DNA from 3 places in the Pseudomonas sp. c313 genome. Region 2 is predicted to be linked to each of the others. Evidence: predicted binding sites of a transcription regulator. Region 2 holds the regulator's gene; each other region holds the start of a gene.
What was found. Region 2 encodes sigma-54, which starts transcription at its own class of promoters, with help from an activator protein. Its sites were predicted from a motif close to ANTGGCATNNANNTTGCTNT; they were not measured.

Region 1 (5,280 bases), on a different contig from region 2:
GCCGACAAGTCCATGGAGGCGGTCAGCTACTACGCGATCCAGGCTTCCTGCGACCTGGCTGACGAGCGCGGCGCCTACGAGACGTTCCAGGGTTCGCTGTGGTCCAAAGGCATCCTGCCGCTGGATTCGCAACAGATCCTGATTGAGCAACGTGGCCAGAAGTACATCGACGTTGACCTGAACGAATCCCTGGACTGGGCGCCGGTACGTGCCCGTGTGCAGAAAGGCATTCGTAACTCCAACATCATGGCCATCGCACCGACCGCCACCATCGCCAACATCACTGGCGTGTCGCAGTCGATCGAACCGACTTACCAGAACCTGTATGTGAAATCGAACCTGTCGGGCGAATTCACCGTGATCAACCCGTACCTGGTTCGCGACCTGAAAGCCCGCGACCTGTGGGACTCGGTGATGATCAACGACCTCAAGTACTACGACGGTTCGGTGCAACAGATCGAGCGCATCCCGCAAGAACTCAAAGAGCTCTACGCGACTGCCTTCGAAGTGGACACCAAGTGGATCGTTGACGCCGCCAGCCGTCGCCAGAAGTGGATCGACCAGGCTCAGTCGCTGAACCTGTACATCGCCAGCGCTTCGGGCAAGAAGCTGGACGTGACCTACCGCATGGCTTGGTACCGTGGACTGAAAACCACTTACTACCTCCGTGCGCTGGCCGCGACCAGCACCGAGAAGTCGACCATCAATACCGGTAAGCTGAACGCAGTATCCAGCGGCAACCACGGTGATGATTCGGTTCTCGCGGCTCCGGCCGGCCCTGCACCAGTGCCAAAAGCCTGTGCGATTGACGAGCCGGATTGCGAAGCTTGCCAATAAGCTGAGCAGGTCCTGGGCTTAATCACCCAGGACTGAAAAGCCCCCGATAGACCCTGGCTGCAGTTGGGTTTATCGGGGGCTTTTTCATATGGGCTTCGCGGAGCAAATGACGTCCGCCAGGCCTGACTCAACACGCTTCCCCTCCAGTCAGTGCAGAGCAGCCTCGGCCACTCAAAACGAAAGGCAAGAAGCACCCCGTTTGACGAATAGCGCGCAAAAAAAGCCCCTCATTGAGGGGCTTTCGGTGCAGGCGCTAAATCGACAACATCAGGTCATCTGAATAATGGTCTGCATGATGGTGCTTTCGGTGGAGATGGTCTTGGAGTTCGCCTGGAAGTTGCTCTGAGCCTTGATAAGCTCCACCAACTCGCTGGTCAGGTTGACGTTGGAGTTCTCCAGGGAGTTGGCGATGATCGAACCCAAAGTGCCGGACTCTGGCGAGTCATAACCTGGCTGGCCGGACGCGAAGGTCTCCTTCCAGGTAGTGCCGCCGTTCGGCTGCAGACCCTGTTCATTGTTGAAGCTGGCCAAGGAGATCTGGCCGATCGCCTTGCTCTGCTCGTTACTGAACGTGGCAAACATGACGCCGCTGCTGTCGATTTTCAACCCAGTGATTTCGCCAGTAGCGTAACCATCAGTGACCGGCGGGTTGCGATAACTGGCAGAGTTGTACTGGGTGATACTGGCCATATTGATGGCAATACCGGTCGGGTTGGCCGCTGCGCCGTTATCTACCCACACGCCACCTTTCATGACGCCCGGTTTCCAGTCGGCAATCGTCAGGGTGGTATTGGAAACAATACTTGGCGGCGTAACGATGCCCTTGAGGGTACCGGCCGTGTCGAAGGTCACGGTCGACGCCACAGGCGCGACGGCACCGGCGCCACTGATAGGCGTACCGTTGGGGTTACGGCCGTCGATCAGGGTGTAGGACTTCCAGGTATTGGAGTCGGTCTTCACCATGTACTGCACCATAGGGTGCGAGTTGCCCTGGGTGTCGTACAACATGGTGGTGTACTGGGTGGTAAAGCTGCCCGATTTGGTCGGATCGAACGGGTTGAGCGCCTGGTCGATCACTGGCTCCGAGGACTTCAGGTTGCTGGTGGAGTCCACCTTGGTGGACGCCTTGGGTGACAGGTTCGACTGATCTATGCGCAGGTCTATCAGGCCACCCTTGATGATCTTGCCGTTTTCGTCTGCCGCGTAACCTTGCAGGCGCGAGGTGCCGGTGGAGTTGGTGACGTAGCCATCCTTGTCCGGTTTGAAAGTACCAGAGCGGGTGTATTCCAGGGAACCGTCGCTGCCCTTCTGCACGAAGAAGCCGCCGCCCTTGATCGCCATGTCCAGCAAACCACCGGTGCCGGTGATTTCGCCTTGGCTGAATTGCTGGGAAACCGCTGCCAGGCTCACACCGCTACCAATAGCGTTGTGGCCGCTGCCCAGTTTGGAGGCGGCGTAGACGTCGGCGAATTCAGCACGGGACGACTTGAAGCCGGTGGTCGCGACGTTGGCGATGTTGTTGCCAGTCACGTCCAGCTGTTTGTTGGCCGCATAGAGGCCGCTAAGGCCGATATTAAAAGACATGTTTCTCTCCTCTTGCCGTATTTAGGCGGCTCTATGTACCGATAGTCTGAATTTGCGACAGCTTGATGCTGCCCATGCCGCCAGAAAGATTGAGCAGCATTTCGCCGCCCGTCTGGCTCAAAGTCACGCTAGTGACCGTGGCTGGTAGTGAGGTCTTCAACGCTATCGCATCACCGGCATCGTTCTTGGTGGTGGCAGCGAAGGTGTAGTTGCCGGAGTCGACTTTCTCGCCGGCTTCGTTTTTGCCGTCCCAGATAAAGTCCGACTTGCCGGCTGCCTGAGCGCCCAAGTCGATGGTCTTGACCAGCTTGCCGTCCTTGTCAGAGACCTTGATGGTGACGTTGCCCACCGACGAGGTGACTGCCACGGAACCAGTGAAGCTCTTGCTGGTGTCGACCATGGCCTTGTCGGTCTCGATGATCACCGAACGACCCACCAGCGACGACGCTTGCAGCGCTTGCGACGACTTGTAGTTGCTGGAGATTGCATTCACCGAGTCGTTCAGGGTGTTGATGCCTTCCAGGCTGCTGAACTGCGCCAGTTGCGCGACAAACGCGCCGTTATCCTGGGGCGACAGCGGGTTCTGGTTTTTCAGCTGGGTGACCAGCAACTGCAGGAACGCATCCTTGCCCAGGGCCTGGCTGCCAGAAGCCTCTTTGGTAGCACCCGCCAGGCTATCCTGGTTGGCCGCGGCATCCTTGACCTTGTTGTTGAACAAGTCCTGGATCGTCGAGTTACTCGACACATCGTTGGTAACGGACATTCTTTGGCGCCCCTTATCACTGACCCAGGGTCAGGACCTTCTGCATCATGGTTTTGGCGGTGTTCATCATTTCCGCGTTGGTCTGGAACGAGCGACTGGCGGAAATCATGTCAGCCATTTCCTCGACCACATTAACGTTGGGGTAGAACACATAACCCTTGGCGTCGGCGGCAGGATGGTTCGGCTCGTAGCGCGCGTCGAGATTGCTCTGGTCTTCGACCACACCCAGCACCTGAACGCCCTGGCCCGCAGCATCCTGGTCCTGGAACAGCGAATCGCTGCCGCCACTCTGGCCGCCCTGGAACATGGTGGCGAACACCGGGTGACGGGCGCGGTAGGTCTGGTCAATGCTCGACGACACGGTCTCGGCGTTGGCGATGTTACTGGCGACGGTGTTCAGACGGGTGGTCTGGGCGCTCATGCCACTACCGGCAATATTGAAAACACTGGATAGAGACATGACTTACTCTCCGCGCAGGGCTGACATCAGCCCTTTGAATTTGCTGTTGAGCAGGGTGAAGCTGGCCTGAAAGTTCACCGAGTTCTCGGCGTAGCTCGATTGCTCCAACTGCGCGTCGACGGTGTTCTGGTCGATCGATGGCTGCATCGGCGTGCGGTACATCAGCGACTCGTCGCCATTGCCCATGCCTTGCGCTTCGATATGACGGTTATTGGTCATGTTCAAGGCGAAGGAGCCGTTCTTGGTCTTGTCCTGCTGTGCGGCGAGCACGGCGGAAAAGTCCAAGTCCCGAGCCTTGTAGTTCGGGGTGTCGGCGTTGGCGATGTTGTTAGCCAGGACTTCGGCACGCTGGGCGCGAAAGCCCAGGGCTTGTTCGTGGATACCGAGCGCTTTATCGAAGCTGATGCTCATGGCGGAAACCTTTAGGGGCTGACCTGCTTTTCGTAATCTGGATATAGCAAGTGGCATGCCAAGTCATCGAAGCCCTTTAAATCAAGGGCTTGCCGGGAGATTGCCGGTGGCAATGCCAGAAAAGCGGCAAGGGGTCTCCGCCAACCGCCAGTAAAGCGGCAATGAGCGTTGCCGCTTTGCGCCCATAAAAAACGGGAGGCCTTTGCAGGACCTCCCGTTTTTATGCGACGCATATCTATCACTTGGCCTGGTAAATAATCCCAGGACTGCACTGCACCATCTGGTAATGATCCGGCAACCCGTTCAACGCTTCAGAAGCGCCGAGAAACAGATACCCACCGCGTTTGAGCGTGCTGTGGATGCGTAACAGGATGTCCTTCTTCACTTCGGCCGAGAAGTAGATCAGTACGTTGCGGCAAAACACGATATCGAACTTACCCAGGCTAGCGTAGCTGTCCAGCAGGTTGAACGAACGAAACTCCACCCGGCTCTTGATTGGCGCCTTGACTGCCCAACGACCAGCGCCCTTGGGGTCGAAGAAACGCTGCAAGCGTTCCGGAGACAGGCCGCGCCCCAGGGCCAGGCTGTCGTACTCACCCGTCTTGCAGTTGGTGAGCATGGTGCCGGACAAGTCGGTGGCAACAATCTGCACCCCGGCCTTCAACTGGCCCAAATTGGTCCGCTCGAACTCGTCGATAGACATCGACAGCGAGTACGGTTCCTGCCCCGAAGAGCAGGCCGCCGACCAGATGCGCAGGCGCTGGCCGGGGCTGGCCTTGATCGATTCTGGCAGGACCTTGTTCTTGAGCACTTCAAAGGGATAGGTGTCACGAAACCACAGGGTTTCGTTGGTGGTCATGGCATCGACCACCATTTCCTTGAGCCCGCTGCGTGGCTGGCTCTGTATCCGCTGAACGAGTTCGCCGAGGGACTTGATCCCTTGCTGCTCCATCAGTTTATTGAGACGGCTTGATACCAGGTACTGCTTGTTTTCACCGAGCAATATGCCACAGGCTTTTTCCAGGAAGACCCGGAACTGTTCAAAATCCAAATTACCCGTAGACAATGGTACCGCCTCTTAAATCGTGTGACCGCCAGGGAAAAAGCCCCTAGCCGTGATCTGCTGCCTTGATCCGGTCGACTACCCGGGATGCCAGGTCATCAGGACGGAATTTGGCCAGGAAGTCATCGGCACCGACCTTCTTGACCATCGCCTGATTGAATA
Region 2 (5,280 bases):
GAAGCAATATGCGCAGACCGAGCAAGACGTTAGAATCGACGGCGCTGGCGGTGTATCGACTGGCAAGGGAATGAAAGCGTATTTGAAAGAAAGCAGGATACACCTGCTATCGAACGTAAGAGGACAGTATGAGGCTCGTTAAAACCCTCCCTATTTTGCTCGGTCTGGGCGCAGCACTGGGAAGCGTGAGCGCCTGGGCTCTGCCGAACGATAGCGAACAGCCAATCCACATTCAGGCTGACGACGCTCAGTTGGATGACAAGCAAGGTGTAGCAACCTACAAGGGTGATGTGATCATCACTCAAGGCTCGATGAAAATCACCGGAAACACCGTGACGCTGACCCGCAACCCTGCTGGTGAGATAGACGTAGTGACTTCGGTGGGCAACCTGGCCTATTTCGAGCAACAACAGAAAGCTACAGATCCGGCCCCCATCAAGGGCTACGGCGTGACGATCCAATATCACGCCCAACAAAATCGCATCGTATTGATCGACCGCGCCAAGGTTCTGAGCAGCGACGGCAACTCTACCGAAGGCGAGAAAATCATCTACGACACCAAGACCCAGATCGCTCAAGCTGGTCGCGCCAATGGCAGCAAGGTCACTACGCCACGTCCACGCATCGACATGGTTATCCAGCCGAAGAAGAAGGCCGAGTAATGGCAACCCTGAAAGCCCAGCATCTGGCCAAGGCCTATAAAGGCCGTCAGGTCGTGCGCGATGTCAGCCTATCGATCGACAGCGGCCAGATCGTCGGCCTGCTTGGCCCCAACGGTGCCGGCAAGACCACCTGCTTCTACATGATTGTCGGACTGGTCCAGGCGGATCAGGGTCGCGTACTGATCGACGACCTGGACGTCAGCCACCAACCTATGCACGGCCGTGCCCAGGCTGGTATTGGCTATCTCCCCCAGGAGGCGTCGATCTTCCGCAAACTGTCGGTAGCCGACAACATCATGGCGATTCTCGAAACCCGCAAGGAACTCGACCGCGCCGCACGCAAGAAAGAGCTGGAAAGCCTGCTGCAGGAATTCCACATCAACCACATTCGCGACAACCTCGGCATGAGCCTGTCCGGTGGCGAACGTCGTCGTGTGGAAATCGCCCGCGCCCTGGCCACTGCGCCGAAGTTCATCCTGCTGGACGAACCCTTCGCCGGTGTCGACCCGATCTCGGTCGGCGACATCAAGCAGATCATCCACCACCTCAAGGCCAAAGGGATCGGTGTATTGATCACCGACCACAACGTGCGCGAAACCCTCGATATCTGCGAAACCGCCTATATTGTCAACGACGGGCAACTGATTGCCGAAGGTGACTCGGCAACTATCCTGGCCAACGAACTGGTCAAGGAAGTTTACCTGGGCCACGAATTCCGCTTGTAAGTACTGTGATACCTGGCCATTCGCCAAGGAGCGCGAGCGTCAATAAAAACCTCAATATTTTTATTGTTACCGCGCTCTAGGCAAAGCCCCCGATATCAGGCATATAATTTGCTTATGTTTGGCGCTCACGCGCCCTGTCGTGGATGGCGCATTGCGCCGGCGAATAAGGTGTTAAGCCCCTGCCATGAAACCATCGCTAGTTCTGAGAATGGGCCAGCAGCTGACGATGACACCGCAGCTGCAACAGGCCATCCGCCTGCTCCAATTGTCGACCCTGGACCTGCAACAGGAAATCCAGGAGGCCCTGGAGTCCAATCCGATGCTCGAACGCCAGGAAGAAGGCGACGACTTCGATAATGCCGACCCGCTGGCCGACAACACCGAGCAAAAACCCAACACCGATGTCCAGGAACCTTCCTACCAGGAAACCGCCCCTACGGTGGATAACCTTGAGGAAGGCGAGTGGAACGAGCGCATTCCCAATGAGCTGCCGGTGGACACCGCCTGGGAAGACGTCTATCAGACCAGCACCAGCAGCCTGCCCAGCAATGACGATGACGAGTGGGACTTCACCACCCGCACCTCCGTCGGCGAGAGCCTGCAGAGCCACTTGCTGTGGCAACTGAACCTGGCGCCGATGTCCGACACCGATCGACTGATCGCCGTGACCCTGATCGACTGCATCAACAATCAGGGCTACCTGGACGAGACACTTGAGGAAATCCTTGAGGCCTTCGACCCGGAACTGGATATCGAACTGGACGAAATCGAAGCCGTCCTGCACCGCATCCAGCAATTCGAACCGGCCGGTATCGGCGCCCGCACCCTCAGCGAATGCCTGCTGCTGCAACTGCGCCAGTTGCCCACCAAGACGCCGTGGCTGACCGAGGCACAACGCCTGGTCACCGACTACATAGACCTGCTGGGCAGCCGCGACTACAGCCAACTGATGCGGCGCATGAAGCTCAAGGAAGATGACCTGCGCCAGATCATCGAGCTGGTGCAAAGCCTCAACCCTCGCCCCGGCTCGCAAATCGAGTCCGGCGAAGCCGAATACGTCGTTCCCGATGTGATCGTGCGCAAGGACAACGAGCGCTGGCTGGTGGAGCTGAACCAGGAATCGGTGCCACGCCTGCGGGTCAACCCGCAATACGCAGGTTTTGTCCGTCGGGCCGACACCAGCGCCGATAACACTTTCATGCGCAACCAGTTACAGGAGGCCCGCTGGTTCATCAAGAGCCTGCAAAGCCGTAATGAAACCCTGATGAAAGTCGCCACTCAGATCGTCGAGCACCAACGCGGCTTCCTGGAATATGGCGATGAGGCAATGAAACCGCTGGTCCTGCATGACATTGCCGAGGCAGTAGGCATGCATGAATCGACGATTTCCCGGGTGACTACACAGAAATTCATGCATACCCCACGGGGTATTTATGAGCTGAAATACTTTTTCTCCAGTCATGTAAGCACTTCCGAAGGTGGCGAATGCTCGTCCACGGCGATCCGCGCGATCATCAAAAAACTGGTTGCCGCGGAAAATCAGAAAAAGCCGTTGAGTGACAGCAAGATCGCTGGTTTACTGGAGGCACAAGGCATTCAGGTAGCCCGTCGAACCGTCGCCAAGTACCGCGAGTCCCTTGGGATCGCGCCTTCCAGCGAGCGTAAGCGTTTGATGTGACGGGCTAGCCACAGCGTTCCAGTGGCAGGCATTTCTGCCTGCCGCTTTATGCACTGGCAACGAAGGAGAAGCTGTATGCAAGTCAACATCAGTGGACACCAACTGGAAGTGACCGACCCCCTGCGCACCTACATCGGCGAAAAACTCGACCGATTGGAACGGCATTTCGACAAGATAACCAACGTGCAAGTCACGATGACCGTCGAGAAGCTGCTGCAGAAAATCGAAGCCACCCTGCATATCCCCGGCGGGGAAGTCGTCGCCAATGCCGAGCATTCAGACATGTATGCCGCCATTGACCTGCTGACTGACAAGCTGGATCGCCAACTCAAAAAGCATAAGGAAAAGACCCAGAGCCTCCTTCAGGGCGCAACCGGTCGTTAACACTCCCAACCCATGATCCGACTCGAAAATATCCTGACCCCCGGCCGTTCCCTCATGAACGTGCCGGGCGGCAGTAAAAAGCGCGCCCTCGAACAAATTGCCAATCTGATCGGCCGCGAAGTGCCTAATCTGAAGACGCAAGATGTCTTTGAGGCTCTAATTGCCCGTGAAAAACTTGGCTCGACCGGTTTTGGCAACGGCATCGCCATCCCCCATTGCCGCCTTAAAGGTTGCGAGTCTCCAGTCAGCGCCTTGCTGCACCTGGACGCTCCTATCGATTTCGACGCCATCGACGGTGCCCCGGTAGACCTGCTGTTCGTTCTGCTGGTCCCGGAAGCGGCCACCGATGCGCACCTGGAACTGCTCCGGCAGATCGCCAGCATGCTCGACCGCAAAGAAGTACGCGAAAAACTGCGTAGCGCCTCCAGTAATGAAGCGCTGTATCAGGTCGTCCTGGAAGAGCAGAACGGGCAGTAATCATGCGTTTGATCATCGTCAGCGGCCGCTCCGGCTCAGGTAAAAGTACTGCCCTCAATGTGCTTGAGGACAATGGCTTCTATTGCATCGACAACCTGCCGGCCGGCTTGCTGCCCGAACTGGCTGAGCGCGCGTTGATCCACACCGAACTGGCACAGCCGCTGGTCGCTGTATCCATCGACGCCCGCAACCTGCCCAGCCACCTAACGCGCTTCCCGGAATTGCTTGAGGAGGTGCGCGGCAAACACATTCATTGCGACGTGCTGTACCTGGATGCAGACGAAGAAACCCTGCTCAAGCGTTTTTCAGAAACTCGTCGTCGTCACCCTCTGAGCAGCGCCAACCGCTCGCTGGCAGAAGCCATCGAAGACGAAACCAAGCTACTGGGGCCAATCATTGACCTGGCCGACCTGAAGATCAACACCACCAGCCTGAACCTGTATCAACTGCGCGATACCATCAAGTTGCGCCTGTTGAACCAGCCAGAACCTGGCACGGCGTTCCTGGTGGAGTCTTTTGGCTTCAAGCGGGGCATGCCGGTGGACGCCGACCTGGTGTTCGACGTGCGCTGCCTGCCCAACCCGTACTGGAAGCCGGAACTACGTGATCAGTCGGGGCTCGACCAACCCGTAGCCGAGTACCTGGCGGCGCAACCGGATGTCGAGGAGATGTTCCAGGACATTTCCAGCTACCTGCTCAAATGGCTGCCACGCTTTGCCGCCAGCAACCGAGCCTATGTCACCATCGCCATTGGCTGCACCGGCGGGCACCACCGCTCTGTGTACCTGACCGAGCGCCTCGGCCAGGTTTTGCAGCAAACCCTCAAGAACGTCCAGGTTCGCCACCGCGACCTTAGCTGAAAGGAACACCCCCGCGATGCCCGCTCTGGAAATTGAAATCATCAACAAACTGGGCTTACACGCCCGGGCCTCGGCCAAGTTCGTCGGCGTCGCGGGGCAGTTTCCCTGCCAGATCAGGGTTGGGCGCACCCCGGAATCCACGGTCGACGGCAAAAGCATCATGGCGATGATGATGTTGGCTGCGGGCAAAGGCACCATGATTCATCTGAAGACGCAAGGCGAGCAGGAGCAAGAAGCTCTGGATGCGCTGGCAAAGCTGATCAATAACTACTTTGACGAGGGCGAGTAAGCCCCACTGGCGAGGGGGCAAGCTCCCTCGCCATAGATCCTCACTTCACCCCAACGCTGTATCCATCACCATCATCAAACAAAACCCGATACACAGCCCCAAACTGGCGAGCTTGTCATGGCCATTGCGCCGCGATTCGGGAATCACTTCGTGAGTCACCACCAATAGCATCGCCCCCGCTGCCAGCGCCAAGCCCAACGGCAAT
Region 3 (5,280 bases), 630 kb from region 2:
AAACCGGCAGCCGGGCCTGGCTGGCGGTGGAAGATCCAGCTCACCCGTGGCCGCCGCTAGCAGCTGACAAACCTGGCGCCGGACCGTTTTATCTGGTCTGGACTAACCCGCAAGCGGGCCATATCAGCCCCGAGCAATGGCCGTTTCAGATCTCTGGAATCAAACAGCTGAAGACGGTTGCCGAACGTTTCCCGGCGTTGTTGCCAGATCCCAAGCTGGCGGCGGATGACCCGATCAACCGGGGGTTTGCGCTATTTCAAAAAAACTGCCTGGCCTGCCATCGGCTCAATGGTGCCGGGGATGCCCATGTCGGGCCAGACCTGAATATCCCCTACAGCCCGACCGAGTACTTCAGCGGTAATTTCCTTAAGCGCTACATTCGTGATCCACAGAGCATGAGGCATTGGCCCCAGGCGAAGATGCCGGCGTTTGCGGCCAGTGTGTTGCCAGACAGCGAGCTGGATTTGCTGGTGGGGTATTTGAAGCATATGGCAGGCCGTAAGCAGCAGCCTTGAGGTGACTGGAAAGACCTTATCGCAGGAACCGCCGTAGCAGTTGCCAAGCTTTAGCGAGGCTACGTCGGCCGCACCACCGCCACCAGATCAGCCCCCAACACCAGGTCGCTCCCGACGCTGCCTCGCTAAAGCTCGACAGCTTCTACGAAAAATAGCGGGGCTGCGCGATGTGTAAATACCTAGGCTCATTGCAAACAAACCTGCGATAGCGGGCTAAATCCTACTGCTGCTGCACCGAAACCATCGGCATTGGCGCCACAAACACCTTGGCATGCATCTGTTCATGGCCTCCGCCGCGCCGCATGCCGCGTACCGGGCAGGCATCCAGGTAATCCAACCCCACCGCCAGCTTCAAATGCCGCTCCGGCCGAGCCAATTGGTTGGTCACGTCGAAGCTGTACCAGGCGTCATCCAGCCAGGCTTCGGCCCAGGCGTGACTGGCCAGGTGTTCGCTGTCTTCGCTGTACAAATATCCCGACACATACCGCGCAGGAACCCCCAGGCTGCGAGCGCAGGCCAGGAAGGCGTGGGTGTGGTCCTGGCAAACTCCCGCACGACCGGCGAAGGCCTGGGCGGCACAGGTGTCGACTTCAGTGGCGCCCGGCGAGTAGGTCATGTACTGGTTGAGAGCATGCATCAGGTCGATCAAAGCACTGCGATCCCGACGCTTTTGGCACTGCTTTTCGGCAAAGCTGCGCAGCGCTTCGTCAGGTTCCGTCAAGCGGGTGCAACGCAGGAACGGAAATGCCGACTGGCTCTCATGCTCGGCCTCGCGTAACTCGTCGATATCCACCTGGCCACGGGCGCCGATGATGATGGCTTCGTGGGGCTCATCCAGGGTCAGTACATGCAGGATATTGCCGAACGGGTCCAATTGCGCCCGCACCGGGCGCGGCAGGTCCAGTTGCCAGCTGAGTACATGCTGGCGCTCGCTGTCGTGGGGCGTCAGGCGCAGGTACTGGATGCTGGCGCGTACCTGGTCTTCGTAGTGGTAGGTAGTTTCGTGGCTGATGGAGAGTCTCATGCCGCCTCCAGGTAGGAACTGTGAATAGCGTTACCCAACTGGCGCACCAGCGGGATGAAGTCGGTCAGCCAGGCGTGCAGGCCTTCCTCCAGGATTTCGTCGATCGCAGTAAAGCGCAGGCGTGCGTCCATCTCGGCGGCCAAGCGCTGGGCCGGACGACCGTTGATACCCGGCAGGCTGGCGAGGACCTGATCGATCTCCTCGCTGCAAGCCCGTAGCGAACGCGGAACGTCGGCCCGCAACAGCAGCAACTCAGCCACCTGCCGGGCACCCGGCGCATCGCGGTAAATCTCGGTGTAGGCCTCGAACGACGACAAGGCCCGCAGCAGCGCGCTCCACTGGTAGTAGGCGTGGGCGGTGCCATCGATGACGACTTCGGCCTGATCGCCGGCCATTTCATAACGGGCGTCCAGCAAGCGCAGGGTGTTGTCAGCCCGTTCGATAAAGGTGCCCAGGCGAATAAAACGAAAAGCGTCGTTACGCATGATGGTGCCGTAGGTGGCACCGCGAAACAGGTGGGAACGCTCCTTGACCCACTCGCAGAAACGGCTCATGCCATAGCGGCTCAAGCCCTGCTGGGCAATACCGCGAATCTCCAGCCAGGTGGCGTTAATGTTTTCCCACATGTCAGCGGTGATTCGCCCACGCACGGCATGGGCGCTGGCCCGGGCGGCACCGAGACAGCTGTAGATACTCGCCGGGTTCGCGGCATCCAGGGCAAAAAAGTGCAGCAGGCGCTCGGCATGCAGTTCGCCGTGACGCTCGCGATAATCGTCCAGGGTGCCGGTGATCAACAGCGGCATCGCCAGTTCGTGCAAGCCATCGCCGCGCCCATCCTGGGGCATCAGCGACAGCGAATAACTGACATCAAGCATCCGCGCGAGGTTTTCCGCGCGCTCCAGATAGCGTGACATCCAATACAAATCCGAGGCAGTTCGACTCAACATGGCATCAATCCTCAACCACCCAGGTGTCTTTGGTGCCGCCGCCCTGGGACGAGTTGACTACCAGCGAGCCTTCACGCAGCGCCACACGGGTTAGGCCGCCAGGTACCACGCGGGTTTCCTTGCCAGACAGCACGAACGGACGCAGGTCGATATGCCGGGGCGCAATGCCGTTTTCGACAAAGGTCGGGCAGGTGGACAGGCACAAGGTCGGCTGGGCGATATAAGCGTGGGGTTTAGCCTTGATCCGCGCGCGGAAGGCTTCGATCTCTGCAGCGCTGGAGGTCGGGCCTACCAGCATGCCGTAGCCGCCGGAGCCTTGGGTTTCCTTGACTACCAGCTCAGGCAGGTTGGCCAGCACGTAGGACAATTCATCAGGTTTACGGCACTGGAAGGTCGGAACATTCTTCAGGATCGGCTCTTCATCCAAATAGAAACGGATCATGTCGGTAACAAAGGGGTACACCGACTTGTCATCCGCCACCCCAGTACCAATGGCGTTGGCCAGCACCACATTGCCCGAGCGGTAGGCCGCCAGCAGGCCCGGTACGCCGAGCATGGAGTCAGGGTTGAAAGCCAGGGGGTCGAGAAAGGCGTCGTCGAGACGGCGATAGATCACGTCCACGGCTTTCGGCCCGTCGGTGGTGCGCATGAAAACACGGTCATCACGCACAAACAGATCGGCGCCTTCCACCAACTCGACGCCCATTTCCCGTGCCAGGAATGCATGTTCGAAGAACGCACTATTGAAGCGTCCCGGTGTGAGCACCACAACACTGGGGTTATCCAGCGGGCTGGAGCTTTTAAGGGTGTCGAGCAACAGGTTTGGATAATGATCTATCGGGGCAATACGCTGGGCGGCGAACAGTTCAGGGAACAGGCGCATCATCATCTTGCGGTCTTCGAGCATGTAGCTGACGCCGCTGGGGGTGCGCAGGTTGTCTTCGAGAACGTAGTAGGTGCCGTCGCCATCCCGTACCAGGTCGACCCCGGAGATGTGGGAATAGATATCGCGGTGCAGGTCCAGGCCTTGCATCGCCAACTGATATTGCTCGTTGGCCAGCACTTGTTCGGCGGGAATAATCCCGGCCTTGATGATCCGTTGTTCGTGGTACAGGTCGGCGAGAAACATGTTCAGCGCCTTGACCCGCTGGATGCAGCCGCGCTCGACAATCCGCCATTCACTGGCAGGAATGCTGCGGGGAATGGTATCGAAGGGAATCAGGCGCTCGGTGCCCTGCTCGTCACCGTACAGGGTGAAGGTGATTCCGGCGCGGTGAAACAGCAGATCGGCTTCGCGCCGGCGCTGGGCCAGCAGCTCCGTCGGGGTTTCGGCCAACCAGCGGGCGAATTCGCGGTAATGGGGGCGAACCAGCCCTGCCCCGTCGTACATCTCATCATAATAAGTGCGGATCATGCCGAACTCCTTGTCACCCGGACGCAAGGGACCATAGCAAGACCCGTACCAGCGGCATAAACACTTAAATATCAATCAGTTGGGTATGGATATTAGTCACGCCGCACCGTTCCGGTGCAGCAAATGATCCAGCGTCGCCCGCCGTGCCTCATTGCGAAGCGAGCTTTGCCTATCACCAGCATAGCCAGAGTTGATTTCACTGCCTGATAAACACTGGGGATAATCGCCCCCACACGCTGAACAGGACACGTCCTACAGCTTCACCCATTGCCTCGCCGGTAACTTGGTACCTCATGTACCGACCGGTTCCCCTTCATGTCCGGTCTTCCCTTTTGGCCACCCTGCCCGGGTGGCCTTTTTTTGTGCAGGATATTTCCGAGAATGGCTCGAGGGTTTTCCGGGAGCCGAAACAAAATCGGCCGACCCAAAGGTCAGCCGATACGCTGTGTTGTTCATAAGCTACATGGGCAACCCACGGACCTCCTGTTTCACGCCCCATCCTTCGATGATCCCGCCCAAGGGCTCGACCACCGCCTCAAAGTCTTGCTCAAAGTCTCCTATGCCGTCGTAGGTCGCGAACATTACTTTGCTCAGTTCCAGGTACCCGGCACCGTCATCCCGCACGCTGACCTGGGCATTGAGGGATTCCCCACGAAATCGACCCGCAGCCCTGCGCGCATGTTCCTCATCCGGGAAAATGGCGTAGAACTCGATGGGGTGGAAACGTGAAAAATCAAAGCCGCCCTCTTTCATGCGGCGCAACACGTTGGTGCTGATGTCTTCTTGATAAGCTGTGCTCATGAAACGTCCTCCTCAAACCGATGGATAGACTTTCCGTGCTTCCCACAACCCGCACTCGAACGGCGCGGGTGATACGGCAATGGTTTCACCGCTGGGAGATAAGCATGTAGCTGACAAGACCAGACCTTAGCGATTCATTCGCTGATCTCCCTTGCAGAGTAGCGCGAAGCTATCACCTCCACCAGAGGGTCGTGTGTGATGTACAGGGAATGTTCAGGCAGCAGGGGTAATGCTGAGGATTTGAATACTGTTCTGGGTTTTCAGGCTTTTGACCGTTGGCTCGTTGGTGCGGCCTTCCAGGTCATTGAGATCCAGTTCAGCAGCCACCGGCAGCAATTTGGCACGGATCATCCGTGCAGCCTCTTCGGTACTGGGTTTCTGTTCGCAGTCGAACAGTTCCACGGATTGATCGCCATGATCATCAACGAAGGTAATTTGCCACTTTTGCATCAGTGCCTCCTCGATAAAACCCATGGATGGGTTTACAGACATCTGGACCTTGAGGGTTTGGCAATCGTTCCACTCAAGCAGGAGGCACCTGATCGGCCGCGCTTACTTTTCGGCGCTGTCTTTGAGGGC

Region 1: the regulator sigma-54 is predicted to act here: its motif matches at 4,099-4,118, upstream of flgB (flagellar basal body rod protein FlgB).
Region 3: the regulator sigma-54 is predicted to act here: its motif matches at 3,934-3,953, upstream of ACZRKZ_RS13395 (circularly permuted type 2 ATP-grasp protein).

The regions. Positions count from the first base shown of each region.
Region 1 covers NZ_JBUZRD010000001.1:574,176-579,455, reverse strand. The annotation lists gene ACZRKZ_RS02825 (ribonucleoside-diphosphate reductase subunit alpha) at 1-837, shown strand, start outside; gene flgE (flagellar hook protein FlgE) at 1,105-2,421, opposite strand; gene flgD (flagellar hook assembly protein FlgD) at 2,453-3,184, opposite strand; gene flgC (flagellar basal body rod protein FlgC) at 3,201-3,644, opposite strand; gene flgB (flagellar basal body rod protein FlgB) at 3,648-4,055, opposite strand; gene cheR (protein-glutamate O-methyltransferase CheR) at 4,294-5,121, opposite strand; gene ACZRKZ_RS02795 (chemotaxis protein CheV) at 5,165-5,280, opposite strand, start outside.
Region 2 covers NZ_JBUZRD010000003.1:193,393-198,672, reverse strand. The annotation lists gene lptC (LPS export ABC transporter periplasmic protein LptC) at 1-142, shown strand, start outside; gene lptA (lipopolysaccharide transport periplasmic protein LptA) at 129-662, shown strand; gene lptB (LPS export ABC transporter ATP-binding protein) at 662-1,387, shown strand; gene ACZRKZ_RS10380 (RNA polymerase factor sigma-54) at 1,572-3,065, shown strand; gene hpf (ribosome hibernation-promoting factor, HPF/YfiA family) at 3,141-3,449, shown strand; gene ptsN (PTS IIA-like nitrogen regulatory protein PtsN) at 3,462-3,926, shown strand; gene rapZ (RNase adapter RapZ) at 3,929-4,786, shown strand; gene ACZRKZ_RS10360 (HPr family phosphocarrier protein) at 4,803-5,075, shown strand; gene ACZRKZ_RS10355 (ZIP family metal transporter) at 5,121-5,280, opposite strand, start outside.
Region 3 covers NZ_JBUZRD010000003.1:825,360-830,639, reverse strand. The annotation lists gene ACZRKZ_RS13410 (c-type cytochrome) at 1-515, shown strand, start outside; gene ACZRKZ_RS13405 (transglutaminase family protein) at 736-1,539, opposite strand; gene ACZRKZ_RS13400 (alpha-E domain-containing protein) at 1,536-2,486, opposite strand; gene ACZRKZ_RS13395 (circularly permuted type 2 ATP-grasp protein) at 2,491-3,900, opposite strand; gene ACZRKZ_RS13390 (ribonuclease E inhibitor RraB) at 4,360-4,701, opposite strand; gene ACZRKZ_RS13385 (hypothetical protein) at 4,915-5,175, opposite strand; gene ACZRKZ_RS13380 (START domain-containing protein) at 5,254-5,280, opposite strand, start outside.